Linked DNA regions of Streptomyces venezuelae. The protein of the gene in region 1 interacts with the protein of each later gene in a pairwise test. Links are inferred from orthologs where the notes say so. Each region holds a gene or a part of one and is shown on either strand. Other genes may lie near its edges.

Evidence for each region.
Region 2: the proteins of rsfS (region 1) and DEJ48_RS34195 interact in binary tests that used the Escherichia coli proteins (3 or more experiments, as listed by UniProt). The link is inferred for Streptomyces venezuelae from one-to-one orthologs.

Annotation. Positions count from the first base shown.
Region 1 is NZ_CP029192.1:5,962,914-5,969,975, forward strand. Bases 2,266-5,110 are described here. They hold rsfS (ribosome silencing factor), read left to right. Parts: upstream 2,266-3,388; coding sequence 3,389-3,832; downstream 3,833-5,110. Other genes in these bases: DEJ48_RS26120 (LCP family protein), read left to right, coding at 2,266-3,266; DEJ48_RS26130 (histidine phosphatase family protein), read left to right, coding at 3,829-4,470; DEJ48_RS26140 (IS1 family transposase), read left to right, coding at 4,775-4,957; DEJ48_RS26145 (hypothetical protein), read left to right, coding at 4,961-5,110. In the rest of the region: DEJ48_RS26100 (M48 family metallopeptidase), read right to left, coding at 1-282; DEJ48_RS26105 (hypothetical protein), read left to right, coding at 382-636; DEJ48_RS26110 (hypothetical protein), read left to right, coding at 723-887; nadD (nicotinate-nucleotide adenylyltransferase), read left to right, coding at 926-1,564; more of DEJ48_RS26120, read left to right, coding at 1,581-2,265; more of DEJ48_RS26145, read left to right, coding at 5,111-5,194; DEJ48_RS26150 (glycosyltransferase 87 family protein), read right to left, coding at 5,163-6,377; DEJ48_RS26160 (ferredoxin), read right to left, coding at 6,654-7,062. UniProt on the Escherichia coli protein: Functions as a ribosomal silencing factor. Interacts with ribosomal protein uL14 (rplN), blocking formation of intersubunit bridge B8.
Region 2 is NZ_CP029192.1:7,735,047-7,742,263, reverse strand. What follows is about bases 1,755-4,754. They hold DEJ48_RS34195 (ATP-binding protein), read left to right. Parts: upstream 1,755-2,678; coding sequence 2,679-3,830; downstream 3,831-4,754. Other genes in these bases: DEJ48_RS34190 (DUF5682 family protein), read left to right, coding at 3,937-4,754; DEJ48_RS34200 (hypothetical protein), read left to right, coding at 1,755-2,682. Outside these bases: more of DEJ48_RS34200, read left to right, coding at 1-1,754; more of DEJ48_RS34190, read left to right, coding at 4,755-7,217.

The DNA.
Region 1 (7,062 bases):
ACAGGCGTCCCGCAGCATGGTGTTGAGGTGCGCGAACTGCGCGTCGGACACGCGCACGGAGTCCGACAGGAACAGGAGCCTCAGGCTCCGCTCGGGGAGCAGGCCGCTGAGGGCCTTGAAGACCGTGTCGAAGCCGCTGAGCTTGCGCAGGGCGACCAGGGCCGAGCGGTCCGCCGGGTGCTCGTAGGCGCGCGAGGAGATGCCCGGGAAGCGCCTGCGCTGCCTGCTCGGCATGCGCTCGTACCCCTCGCCGCCCCCGCCGTGGTGGTTGTCGTCGGTCATGCCGCATCCCCCATGTCTCGTCCTCTCGCGCCCCCGAGGTGGGGCCAAGCCTAGGCGGAGATACCGTGACAGGGCAGCACACAGAAGGAGTCTTCCGTCATGGAGCACAACCCTGGGGCCGACTGGCTCACGGAGGCGGCCAAGGCCGCGGAGCAGCAGGGACCGGGCAATCTGCTGCGGATCGTGCTGATCGTCATGGTCGTCGGATGCGTACTGGTCGGCTGGTTCCTGTTGCGCGGGTACCGGCAGGGGGCCGACAAGGCCTCCGAGGGCGCCGGCGAGAACGCTTCCGAGGACGCCGACAAGAGTGCCTCCGAAGACGTCGACAAGGGTGCCGACCACCGCAACGGCTGAGTCGGCGTAAGGCGGAACGGGCCTCCCGCTTACGATGGGCCGGAAGTCTTTATGTCCATCCCACCTCCGGATAGGTCCTGCCTGAGATGAGCCTCCACAGCAACGCCGCCCAGCTGGTCACTCTCGCCTCCGAGGGCGGCGAGCACGGCGGCAACCACGAAAGCCTCAGCCCCCTCCTCACCGGAGGCGGCGCGTTCGTCGTCCTCCTGCTGCTCCTGTGGATCACCACCCGCTTCAACCGGGACCGCTGAAACAGAGCCCGTCCGCCGGGCCGGTAGGGTCTGCACGCATGGGAGAGCAGGACATGCCTACCGGTCCGGAGACCGGTCCGGTGAGCAACGGCAAGCGCCGCCTCGGCGTCATGGGCGGAACGTTTGATCCGATCCACCACGGACACCTCGTGGCGGCCAGTGAGGTCGCCGCGCAATTCCACCTCGACGAGGTGGTGTTCGTGCCGACGGGCCAGCCGTGGCAGAAGAGCGCCAAACAGGTCTCGCCCGCCGAGGACCGCTATCTGATGACGGTCATCGCGACCGCGGAGAACCCGCAGTTCTCGGTCAGCCGCATCGACATCGACCGCGGCGGGGCCACGTACACCACGGACACGCTGCGCGATCTGCGTGCCCTCAATCCCGACACGGACCTCTTCTTCATCACGGGTGCCGACGCCCTCGGCCAGATCCTCACCTGGCGGGACACGGAAGAGCTGTTCTCCCTCGCGCACTTCATCGGGGTCACCCGGCCCGGCCACACGCTGGCCGACCCCGGCCTGCCCAAGGGCGGTGTCTCCCTGGTGGAGGTGCCCGCCCTGGCCATCTCGTCCACGGACTGCCGCGCGCGCGTCGCCAAGGGCGATCCGGTCTGGTACCTGGTGCCCGACGGTGTGGTGCGTTATATCGACAAGCGTGAGCTGTACCGCGGCGAATGAGCCGAGAGGGGCACCGGTGAACGACCGACAGTACGACCCTTATGCGGGCAGTGATCCGTATGCGGGCGAGTACGCGGGTGAGTACGCGGCCGACCAGTACCAGGTCGTCGGGTACGACGAGTACGGGCGGCCGGTGTACCAGCAGGTTCCGCAGGCCCAACAGGTTCAGCAGGTCCAGCAGCCGCAGGTGCCCCACCAGTCGCAGCCGCCTCAGCAGTCCCAGGGCTACGGGTACGACCCCTACACGGGTGGGCAGCAGGGGCAGCAGGGGTACGACGCGTACGGCGGGGCCGGAACCTCGTACGACACCACCGAGAGCCCCTACGGGACGGCCGCGCCCCAGGACACCGCCTGGATCCCGCAGCAGCAGCCCGAGCCGCCGGCACCGGAGGCCGCACCCGCACCCGCGCCCCCGCCCCGCCGCGAGCAGCCCGGTGAGTACAAGACCGAGCAGTTCTCGTTCATCGAGGAGCCGGACGAGGAATCCGAAGACGTCATCGACTGGCTGAAGTTCACCGAGAGCCGCACCGAGCGGCGCGAGGAGGCCAAGCGGCGCGGGCGTTCCCGGGTCGTCGCGCTCGTCGTGGTCCTCGCCCTGGTGATCGCCGGCGGCGTCGGCTACCTGTGGTTCGCCGGCAAGCTCCCGGGCCAGTCCGGCGGCGACGATGGCGCGGCCGCCGCCTCGGGGCCGCAGAAGCGCGACGTGATCGTCCTGCACCTGCACAACACGAAGGGTGACGGCACCTCCACCGCACTCCTGGTGAACAACGCCACCACGGAGCGGGGCGCCACCGTCCTGCTGCCCAACACCCTCGCCGTCTCGGACGACGACGGGACGCCGACCACGCTCGGCAAGTCCGTCGACGACGACGGCTCGACCGGCACCCGCGAGGCGATCGACACGGTGCTCGGCACCCAGGTCGAGGGCACCTGGCGCCTCGACACCCCGTACCTGGAGAACCTCGTCGAGCTCGTCGGCAACATCGACATCGACACGAACGCCGACGTGCCCGACCCCAAGGCCAAGAAGAAGGGCGAGGCGCCCCTCGTCAAGAAGGGCGAGCAGCAGACCCTGAGCGGCCGGATGGCCGTCGCGTACGCCACGTACCGGGCGTCCGGCGAGCAGGAGGCCGACCAGCTCCAGCGCTTCGGAGCGGTCATGCAGGGCGTCCTGCGCAAGCTGTCGTCGGACCCGCAGGCGGCCACGACCACCGTGCAGTCGCTCGCCCAGATCCTCGACCCGTCGCTGGAGGACAAGGACCTCGGCGCTTTCCTCGCCAAGCTCGCCGACCGTGCGAAGGGCGGCGACTACAAGACGACGCTGCTGCCGGTGGGCCAGGGCGGCACGCTGACCGACGGCGCCGGAGAGGCCGTGGTCAAGGACGTCCTCGGCGGCGCGGTGAAGAGCCCGGAGAAGGACGCGGCCGTGCGGGTCGGCGTGAAGAACGCCTCCGGGAAGAAGGGCGCCGCCCAGGACGCCCGGGTCTCCCTGGTCAACGGCGGCTACACCTTCATCGACGGCGGCGCGGGCCCGGCCGCCCAGCCCGCCTCGCAGGTCACCTACGCCGACGCGGCCAAGAAGGAGCAGGCCACCGAGGTCGCCAAGACCCTCGGCCTGCCGGCGAGCGCGGTCCGCAAGGGGAGCACGGCGGCCAACGCCGACGTCTCCGTGGTGCTCGGACAGGACTACAGGACCAGGTGAGAGCGGTCGGCGCGGGCCCCGCGGGGCGGCCCGCGCCGGAGCGGTGACGTAATCGTCTGGGGCGCTGTCGGCGGTCCGTGAGACCCTTGGGGTGTATCCACCAGCCGAAGGAAAGCTCACTAGTGACCGCCACGGAACGCTCCACCGAGCTCATCACCGTCGCCGCCCAGGCGGCTGCCGACAAGCTCGCGCACGACATCATCGCGTACGACGTCAGCGACGTGCTGTCGATCACCGACGCCTTCCTGCTCGCCTCCGCGCCCAACGACCGCCAGGTCAAGTCGATCGTGGACGAGATCGAGGAGCAGCTGAACAAGCAGCTCGGCGCCAAGCCGGTCCGCCGCGAGGGCGACCGCGACGCCCGCTGGATCCTCCTCGACTACGTGGACATCGTGGTGCACGTCCAGCACAGCGAGGAGCGCGTCTTCTACGCGCTCGAGCGCCTCTGGAAGGACTGCCCCGAGATCGACCTGCCGGAGGAGGCCAAGGCGACCCGCGGCAAGGCCGCCGAGCACGCCGAGCAGCAGGCCGCGGAGGAGGCCGACCTGGACGGTGAGCTTCGGTGACCCACCGCGGCCCGCGGCTCATCCTGTGGCGGCACGGCCAGACGGCGTGGAACCTGGAGCGCCGCTTCCAGGGCTCCACGGACATCGAGCTGACCGAGACGGGCGTGGCCCAGGCCAAGCGCGCCGCCCGGCTGCTCGCCTCCCTGAAGCCGGACGCCATCGTCGCCTCCGACCTCAAGCGCGCCGCGGCCACGGCCGGTGAGCTCTCCGCGATCACCGGCCTCCCCGTCACGCACGAGGAGGCGCTCCGCGAGACGTATGCCGGCGAGTGGCAGGGGCTGACGCACGACGAGATCATCGCCCGCTTCGGCGACCAGTACGCCGCGTGGAAGCGCGGCGAGGCGGTCCGCCGCGGCGGCGGCGAGCTGGAGACCGAGGTCGCCGACCGGGCCGCCCCCGTCGTCCTGCGCCACGCCGAGAAGCTGCCCGAGGACGGCACGCTGGTGGTGGTCAGCCACGGCGGCACGATCCGTACGACGATCGGTCGTCTCCTCGGTCTCGAACCGCACCACTGGGAGGGGCTCGGCGGCCTCACCAACTGCTGCTGGTCGGTCCTCGGCCGTGGCGCGCGGGGCTGGCGCCTCCTCGAGCACAACGCCGGCACGCTGCCGGAACCGGTGCTCGGCGACGACGACTGAGCCTCCCGGCGGGCGCCCGGACCCGGATTTCACATTCCGGCTGGTCGCAGGCTAAAGTTCTTCTTGTTCGCCCGCCGAGCGGGAAGAACGCAAGGGGCTATAGCTCAGTTGGTAGAGCGCCTGCATGGCATGCAGGAGGTCAGGAGTTCAATTCTCCTTAGCTCCACAGTCCGGAAATCCCGTCCCCATCAGGGGGCGGGATTTTTCTGTGTGCTCCGCCACGACCTCTTCACCCCGGGTCGCGCAGACCGTGGCAGAATCGGACGGCCGGAAGGGGACGCAGCCCGACGGGAGGGAGAGAGCGATGCCTGCGAGCATCTTCGGAGAGGTCGACCACCCCTCCGAAGCGGCGGCGGTACGAGAACGGTCCGCGCTCCGCACGCTCCTCGGCTGCCCTTCCTGCGGCTCGTCCCACGTCGCCCAAGTACTCGGTGACAACGGCGGAGTCTCGTACGTGTGCACCGCCTGCGGCCACAGCTGGAGCTGATCAATGGGTGCACACCGGCGGAAATGCGATTGGTGCGGCAGTGGTACGCCGATCGTCCGCGACATGGAACCGGTCAACCCGGAGTACCAGTACTGGTGCGAGGAATGCGCGCGGGCACTGATCATAAAAGGCGACCCCATCGAGACGTACCGCGAGCTCGAAGGGGAGCCGATCTACGGCAGGCTCCTCGACGAGCACTGCACCCTCAAGCGGTTCTACTCGTTCGCCACCGCGTGACGGCGACCCACAGGAACGTAAAAGCGGTCACTACGTAGAGGGCGGACAGCGTCATCTGGCCATAGTTCTGGCCGAGTTCGAGCCGTCCCGCTCCATGGGGCACCCACCACAGCGCGTACGAGCAGAAGACCAGGTACACGGCTCCGACCCCCGCCCACCGTGCCCGCCCACCCCGTCGCTCGGCCTCCGCCCGCAGGAGCAGCACCATCGGCACGCACCACACCCAGTGGTGCGACCACGACACCGGACTCACCAGGAGCGCCGTCGCGGCGCAGGCGAGCACCGCCCAGGCCCGTTCCCCGCGCAACGCGGCGGCCACCGCCGCCGCGAGGCCCAGCGCGCCGGTCACGGAGGCCGCCAGGGCCCAGAAGGCGCCGGGCTCTCCGGTGTGCAGGAGCCGCGCCAGGACGCCGCGCAGCGACTGGTTCGCGGTGTCCTCCGCCAGACCGACGCGGCCCGCCTCGAAGACCATCCGGGTCCAGAACCGCCATGAGTCGTACGGCAGGACGGCGGCCGCGAGGAGCGTCGCCCCGGCGAACGACGCGGCCGCCACGCACGCGTGCCGCACGATCGGACGCCACGGCCCGCGCCGAGCGGCTTCGGCGGCCCCGGTGAGCAGCAGGAGGACCACGAACAGCGCGGGCGTGAGCTTGATCGCCGCCGCGACGCCGATGCCCACGCCCGCCCAGCGGTGTCCGGGGCGGCGCGACAGGTCCCACAGGACGAGGACGGCGAGCAGCAGGTTGATCTGGCCGTAGCGCAGCGTCGTCCAGACCGGCTCGCACCACACGACGAGGGCGGACGCCCACAGAGCGCCCTCCACGCGCGCGTGCCGATCGCCGTGGACCATCCGCAAGGAGAGGTGCACGAAGGCGATCAGGAGTGCCAGGTTGCCCAGCGTCGCGAGGGTGCGCATGGCCGCCGTGTCCAGCAGGGTCAGCGGCGTGAAGAGCAGCGCCGCGAACGGCGGGTAGGTGGTGGGCAGATGGGCCTCGGTGGCGCGCAGCGCGTAGAGGTCGCCGCCCGCGCGCACGGTCTCGCCCTCGGCCCGGTAGACCATGAGGTCGATCATCGAGACGTCGGCGGCACGCTGGGCGAGCCAGAAGGCCGCGAAGGAGAGCAGGCAGGCCCCGGCGGCCAGTGGCACACGGCGGCGGGCGGCGGGGAGCGCGAGCACGGTCACGAAGTCTGACAGTATCGCCCGTATCCACCCACACCGGCCCAGACCGGAAACGATTTGGTGGAGCACGGGTATGACCGTGTAATGTTGGCGGAGCCGCCGGGGAAACCGGGCGGACAGGCAAGGGGCTATAGCTCAGTTGGTAGAGCGCCTGCATGGCATGCAGGAGGTCAGGAGTTCAATTCTCCTTAGCTCCACAGGATATGAGCGGGCCACCCGAATCGGGTGGCCCGCTTTTTCGTGCCTTCGGCGTCAGCGTGTCCCGCTGTGCGCCGTGACCTACTGCCGTCCGCTGCCGAGTGCGCGGCGGCTCCGGCGCGGCGGGAGCGCGGCGGGCAGCGTCGTGCGGGACGGGGATGCCTCCTTCGGCGCCTCCTCGATGCGCAGGGCGAGTGCGGGGCAGCGCCGCACGGCGCGGGTGGCACGCGCTTCGGAGTAGCGCGGTACGGACGCTTCCGCCACCGACGGGAAGCCGTCGGGGCCCAACTGGATCAGCTCGGGGACGATGTCCGCGCAGAGTCCGTGCCCCTGGCAGAGCGTCCAGTCGACGGCCAGCGTGCGCCCACTGGGAGCCTCTGCGGGCGGTGTGTCCTCCTGGAGGGGGAGGACACCCTCGACGGGACGGCCGCACCCCCCGCCCAGGACGTGCGCGGCGAGGTCGTCCGTGAACGCCGAGATCGACGACTCC
Region 2 (7,217 bases), 1.8 Mb from region 1 along the record:
GTGCGCCTGGAGGAGAAGCACTGCAGGCTGCTGCCCGTCGAGCCGGGCCTGGAGAGCTCCCCGTTCGGCAGCAAGGACGGGCTGCTCGGCTGGTGGGTGGCGTACGACGAGAAGTCGGGGACACGCAGGGCGTGTTCCGTCGACGGCACCTCGGGCCCGGCGACGGACGCCGGCCGCCCGACCGCTCCCCTGCGGCTGCCCGCCGGCGCCGTGCTCCACCCGGTCCAGCTCGGCTGGAACGAGTCGGTGGTCGAACTGCGGGACGCGGACGGCGTGGCCGTCGCCCGCGTGCAGATCGGCGACCGGGGCAGCGCCCACGCGGCGGGCACCCGTGTCCTGCCGCCCCTCTGGTACTGGCACGCGCTGCGGCCTCGTGACGAGCGGGGCTCCGCGGCGCTCCGCGCGGTGACCGACACCGATGCCGCCGCGCTCCTGGCCGCCGTCCGCGGCGGCGAGAGCCCCGCCGAGGCCGTCGCGCGACTGCTGCCCGCCGTCACCGACGAAGCGCTCGCGCTGGGCGTGGCCGGGCTCGTCGAGGAGACCGCACGCTGCGCCAAGCGGATCGCCACGCTCGCCGAGCGGGCGCACCGGCAGAGGGAGGCCGGACAGGACACCGCGCCCACCGTGCGGCACGCCCTCGACAGTGTGCTGCGCGAAGCCACGGTGGGCCTGACGGGCACGCAGCACTTCTCCGGGTCGTACCACTACTACGGCAGGTCCGAGCAGGCCACCTCCGCCATGGAGCAACTCGCCGCGCTGCGCCGCGTGTTGGGCCCCAAGGCGCCGGACGGCAAGGCGGGTCTCGGCAGCAGCGGCGTGGCCTGGCTGACGCTCGCCGGGCCCGGTATGGCGGCGCTCGCCGTGCGGGCCGCCGCGCCGACGACGGAGGACGCACACCGCGCGGCCCTCCTCGAATTCCTCGACGCCGTCCTCGCGGTGCGGGCCGATGACGACTCGGTCCTCGTCGATCCGCGCGGGCGGCTGCGGGCGGTGCGGCTCAAGACGTCGTACAAGGCCCGGCCGGAGCGTGTCGGCGAGGTCCTCACCGCGGGGGCGCGGCGCATGCTGATCGTGTCGTGCCAGCGCGTGGAGGGGGACGACGCGTTCTGGAACGGCATCGAGTACGACCCGTCCGGCGCCTTCGGCGCGTGGGAAGGCTTCGCCCTCACCTCTGCCGAGGTGTACGGCGAGCCGGACGACCCGCGCCGGGCGCCCTCGCTGCGGCGGCTGCTCGCGCTCCTGCGGGAGCGGGGGCCGCTGCCCTACCGGCCGGAGCAGGCGACGGAACTCGCCGAGCGCATCGGCGTCGGGCCGATCACCGGGGCGCTGCTGCTGCTCGGCATGCCCGGTCTGGGGAGGTTCGGCAGGGACGGGCTGCTCCCCGCCGAGTTCCTGAAGCCGCTCGGCGCCAAGAGTGCGGAGGCGAAGGCCGCGCGCGGGGCGCTGCAGGATCTGCCCCTCCCCCAGCGCCAGGAGTTCACGGCATCCCTGCTGCCCGCCGCCCCGAACGGCGTCAACACCCTCTGGACGACCGGCTGCGCACTGGACGCCACCAGCGAGCTGTGGCTGGCGGTCCGCGGCAGGCACCGCGTCGCCCCACCCGAACTGGTCGCCCAGGTGGTCGCCGAGATCGGCCCGGGTCCCATCCTCGACCACGTCCTCAACCCCGAGGCGCGGCCCGAACTCACCGGGCGTACCGAGCAGACGCTCGGCGACGGACTGCGCCCGAAGGACCCGGAAGCCCTCCTCGAAGGGCGCGATCTCGTCCCGTACGTGGACATGCTGCGCTGGCTGGCCTACCGCCTGCCGTACGGCGACCCTCTGCGCCCGGTGCTGCCCGAGACGCTGCGCCTCCTCCGCGAACGGCTCGCCGACCCGGGCCTGCTGCTCGACCTGCGGGTGAGCTGGGGCACGGACGGCAAGGTCACCGGCGGACACGTACGGGAGGCGTACGGGCTGCCGCCGCGCGGCGGCGAGGACGGCCTCGGGCTCGTGGCCGCGGGCCCCGCGCTGGTCCTCGCCCCGATGCAGCACCGCAACGACTGGGACGCCGTGTGGGTGCGCCCGTCGGCGTTGCTGCCGGGCGCGAGCGCCGAGGGCGGTCCGGACCACCCGGCACTGACGCTCCTCATCGGCCTCGCCGACAACAGCGACGCGCTGAAGGCGCTGCGGACCCTGATCAGCGACGAGTTCGCCACGCTGCTCGCCGCCGACGGGCCCGCGGGCGCACCGCAGAACCCACTGGTCGGCGCACCCGACCTGGTGCCCGAGGCGGCCCGCCGCCTCGAACTCTCCGAGGACGCGGCCGTGCTCTACCTGATGGTCCTCGCGCTTCCCGACCCGACGGACCGCCGCCAGGCGGCCTGGACCGGCTGGAAGCCCGCCCGTCTGAAGAAGGCCAGAGCGGAACTCGCCGCCACCGACCTGGTGGTGGAGGCCAAGCGGTCCCGGGCGGGGCGCACGCTTTTCCTGCCCGGCGGCTGGCACGACCGCAGCGCGCCCCTGCTGCCCGTGGAGAGCTGGAAGAAGCCGCTGCTCCCGGAGCCGGGCTTCCGGTTCGAGGTGCCCGGGTGCCCGGTGCCCGAGCTGTACGCACGGGCGTGGCAGCGGGTGGTCGACGGGGACGTGCCCGGCTACGAGGAGTTCGAGACGCGGGGCGGCCGCAGGGGAGGCAGGCGATGAACCGGCAGGATCAGGAGCCCACGGTCGGGCGGCAGATGGAGCTGCCCGAGGACCGGTACGCGGAGGAGCTGGCGTTCCTCGCGGCGTACGACGACGGGCCGCGCCCGCCCGGCTGGCGTCTGACGCCCCGCGCGGTGGTGCTCTTCGTCTGCGGTTCGAGCGGCGAGGAGCTGGTCGACGGGGCGGGCCGACGCCTCGTCGTCTCCGGGAAGTTCGTGGGCGAGCGGCAGCTGGTGGAGCGCTGTGTGGTGACGCTCGCGGGCGAGCGCGGACTGCTGCTCGTCGGCGAGCCGGGCACCGCCAAGTCGATGCTGTCCGAACTGCTCGCCGCCGCCGTGTGCGGCACCAGCGCGCTCACCGTGCAGGGCACCGCAGGCACCACGGAGGACCAGCTGCGGTACGGCTGGAACTACGCGATGCTGCTCGCCAAGGGCCCGAGCCGGGAGGCCCTCGTGCCCTCGCCGGTGCTCACGGCGATGGCGCGCGGCGCGGTGGCGCGGGTCGAGGAGGTGACCCGCTGCCTGCCCGAGGTGCAGGACTCCCTGGTGTCCCTGCTCTCCGAACGCCGTGTCTCCGTACCGGAACTGGCGGGTCTCGACGGCGACGACGGCACGGTGCACGCCGTGCCCGGCTTCACCCTCATCGCCACGGCCAACCTGCGGGACCGGGGCGTCTCCGAGATGTCCGCGGCCCTCAAGCGGCGCTTCAACTTCGAGACGGTCGGCCCGATCGGCGACCTCGCCGCCGAGACCGAGCTGGTGCGCAGCCAGGCCACGGCGGCGCTGGCCCGCTCCGGCGCCGCGTTCTCCGTCGACGACACGGTCCTGGAGGCGCTGGTCACCGCGTTCCGTGACCTGCGCTCCGGGCGCAGCGCCGAGGGCTGGGAGGTCGAGCGGCCCTCGACGGTCATGTCGACGGCGGAGGCGGTGCAGGTCGCCACGTCCATGGGGATCGGGGCGGCGTATCTGGGCGACGGGCGGGATGTCGTCCGTACGCTGCCGGGCCACCTCCTCGGCACCGTCCGCAAGGACGACCCGGCCGACCACGCGCGGCTGCTCGGCTACTGGGACGGTCCGGTGCGGCGGCGCGCGGAGGACGGCGCGGGGCTGTGGCGGACGCTGTGGGAGCTGCGTGATGATCTTGGGTGAGGGTGAGGGTGAGGGTGGGGGTGCGGCTGGGGGTGCGGCGGCGGTTGTAGCGGCGGATGTGGCTGTAGCTGGGCGTCGGGATCTTGGGCCGGAGCCGTCGCCGGAGGTGGTGGTCGAGGAGCTGGCCGGGTGTCGTGACCCGTACTTGATCGGTGTGCGGCACCACTCCCCCGCGCTCGCCGCCGCCCTGCCCCGGATGCTGGCGGCAGCGGCGCCCGATGTGCTGTTCGTGGAGCTGCCGGAGGAGTTCGCACCCTGGCTCGATCACCTGGGGGACCCGGAAACGGTGCCGCCCGTCGCGCTGGCGGGCTCCACCGGTGCGGGTGCTGGCGCGGGCAGGCTCGTGTTCCTGCCGTTCGCGGAGTTCTCGCCGGAGCTGGCGGCGATCCGGTGGGCGCGGGAGGCGAAGGTGCCGGTGGTGCCGTTCGACCTGCCGCTGGCGTGCCGGGATTCGGCGGAGAGGGCGTCGGAGGCGGTACCGGCGTCGGCGGCGTCGGTCGTCGAGGTCGGTGACTCCGGCCGGGGCCGTCTGGTGGCCGCGCTCCGGGCGCGGGCCGGACTGCGCCCGGAGGACGACCTGTGGGACCGTCTCGTCGAGACGGCCGCGCCGGGCGCCGCGGCGGAGGCGCTGCGGAGGGCCGCGCTGTTGGTGGGCTGGGCTCTGCGCAGGGACGAGGGCGAGGTGTCGGCGTACGACCTGGCGCGGGAGGCCCATATGCGGCGCCGCCTGGCCGAGCACACGGGCGGTCGGGCCGCGGCCGTGGTGGGGGCGTTTCATGCGGGGGCGCTGGCGCCGGGTGCGGGACGGCTCGGTACAGGGGTGACCGAGCCCGTGGGCGGGTCCGCGGGGGGAGACGTGGTCACCTCCCTCGTGCCGTATGCCTATCCGTTGCTGGACGAGCGGTCCGGGTATCCGGCCGGGATCCGGGATCCGGAGTGGCAGCGCGGAGTGTTCCTGGCGGGTGGTGAGGGCGGGCGGCTGGACGAGCTGTTGCTGGTCACCGCCGTACGCGTCTGTGCGGCGGTCCGTACCGCCGGGCACCCCAGCGGTCCCGCGGACGCGCGTGAAGTGGTGCGGATGGCGCGAGACTTGGCGGCGCTGCGCGGGTTGCCCGCGGCCGGTCGCGGGGAGCTCGTCGAGGCCGTGCAAACCGTTCTCACGCAGGGGCAGCTGCTCGGCCGGGGGCGGGTCGTCGCCGCCGCCATGGAGAAGGTGCTCGTCGGAGAGCGCCGGGGACGGCTCGCCCCGGGCACACCCCGGTCGGGGCTCGGGCCCGCCGTGGAAGCGGACCTCGCCACGCTCTCGCTGCCGACGCCCGAGGCGCCCGCGCGCCGCGAGCTGCGCCTCGATCCGCACCGCTCCGAGCGGGACCTGCGGCGCGACGTGTTCCTGCGGCGCCTGGCGGTCTGTCGTGTCCCGTACGGGGAGGAGGGCGAGGTCGCCCAGATCGGTGAGGCGGCCGCGCTCACCACGCGCTGGACGGTGGGGTGGACGCCGTCGGTGGCGGCGATGCTGGATGTCGCGGGCGTCCACGGCGTGACCCTCGAACAGGCGTCGGCGGGCATGTTGCGCCTGCGCCACGCGGCGGACGTGCGGCACGGCGGGCCGACCGCGGCACAGGTCCTCTCCGGCCTCGCGGACGCCGCGCACTGCGCTCTGCCCGGACTCACGGCCGAACGGCTCGCGGAGACGGCCGAGTTGCTGCCCGCTTCCGGCACGCTTCCGGAGTTGCTCGCGGGGCTGGACCTGTTGAACCGTATCGAGACGGGCCAGATGCCGGGTCTGCCCGAAGGGTGGCGGGCCGCCGAGGTCGCCGCCGTGCGTGAGGAGTTGGGCGCGGCGGGGGTGCGGGCTCTGGACGGACTCGCCGGTTCCGACGAAGTGGCGGACGCCCGCGCGCTGGTGGACCTCGCCGTCCGCGCGGCCGACGAGGGCGGCGGACTGCGGCTCGCGGCCGCGCTGGCCCGCCTCGACGCGGCGGGCACCCCGCTGATCCGGGGCGCGGCGGGCACGGCCCAGGTGCTGCTCGGGCAGCGCGACGCCGACGGCTTCGGCGTCCGGCTCGCGTCACGCGTGGACGGCGCGGCCACGCCCGAACTGCGCGCCGAGCTCAGCGCGTTCCTGCGGGGCACGCTGGTGGCCGCGGGGCCGCTTCTGGAGACCGGCCTGGCCATGGACCCGCTCCTGGAACGCGTCGAGTCCCTCACGGACCGCGCCTTCCTCGACCGACTGCCCGCCCTGCGCGCCGGTTTCGACACGCTGTCGCCCGCGGCGCGCACGCGGATGCTCGCTGCCGTGGAGGACCGTACGGGCCTGTCGGCGGACGCACTCCCGACGGCGGTCGCCGACCACGCGGCCCTCGCCCGGCTCGCGGTGGCGGATGCGGCGGGTCGGGAGGCGCTGGCCGCGGCGTGGCTGACGGCGGGTGTGCCGTCCTCGTACGGGGAGATCGCAGCCGACTCGTCTGCTCCTGCACGGATCCCTGCCTCCAGGACCGCCCCCACCCCGCCCGCCGACTCCGTCCTCGGCGCCCACGAGCGCTGGCGGCTGCTGCTCGGGCGGTCGCGGGGGCTGGGAGGTCGCGCGGGGCGGGTGGCCTCCGCGTTGGACGAGTTGTACGGGACGGGGCGCGGGGAGGGGTCCCGTGGCGAGGAAGGTGCCGGTCACGGGGCGGGAGGCGGCACCGACCCCTCGTACCCCGATGTGCGCGGCTGGTCGGAGGAGCTGGCCGCGCTGTTCGGCCCCGGAGGACGGGAAGAGGTGCTGGCCGCGGCGGCGGACGCCGGCCGCATCGACGCGGCGATGGAGCTCGACCCCGCGACGGTCCGGCCGTCCGTGGAGTTGCTGCGCACCGTCCTGTCGTACGCGGGAGGCATGCCGGAGAGCCGACTCGCCCGGTTGCGCCCCCTGGTGGCCCGCCTGGTGAAGGAGCTGACCGAGGCCCTGGCCACGCGGCTGCGCCCCGCGGTCACCGGCTTCGCGCATCCCCGGCCCACTTCGCGGCCCGGCGGGCCGCTGGACCTCGCACGGACCGTGCGGGCCAATCTGGCGACCGCGCGGCGCGATCCGGCCACCGGCACGGTGACGGTGCTGCCCGAGCGGCCCGTGTTCCGTACCCGGGCGCGGAAGGCGGCGGACTGGCGGCTCGTCCTGGTCGTGGACGTGTCCGGGTCGATGGAGGCGTCGACGATCTGGTCGGCGCTCACCGCCTCCGTGCTCGCCGGGGTGCCCGCGCTCAGCACACACTTCGTGGCCTTCTCCACGGAGGTGCTCGACCTCACCGACCAGGTGGACGATCCGCTCGGCCTGCTCCTGGAGGTGCGGGTCGGCGGAGGCACCAGCATCGCTCGCGGGCTGCGCCACGCCCGCTCCCTCGTGACCGTGCC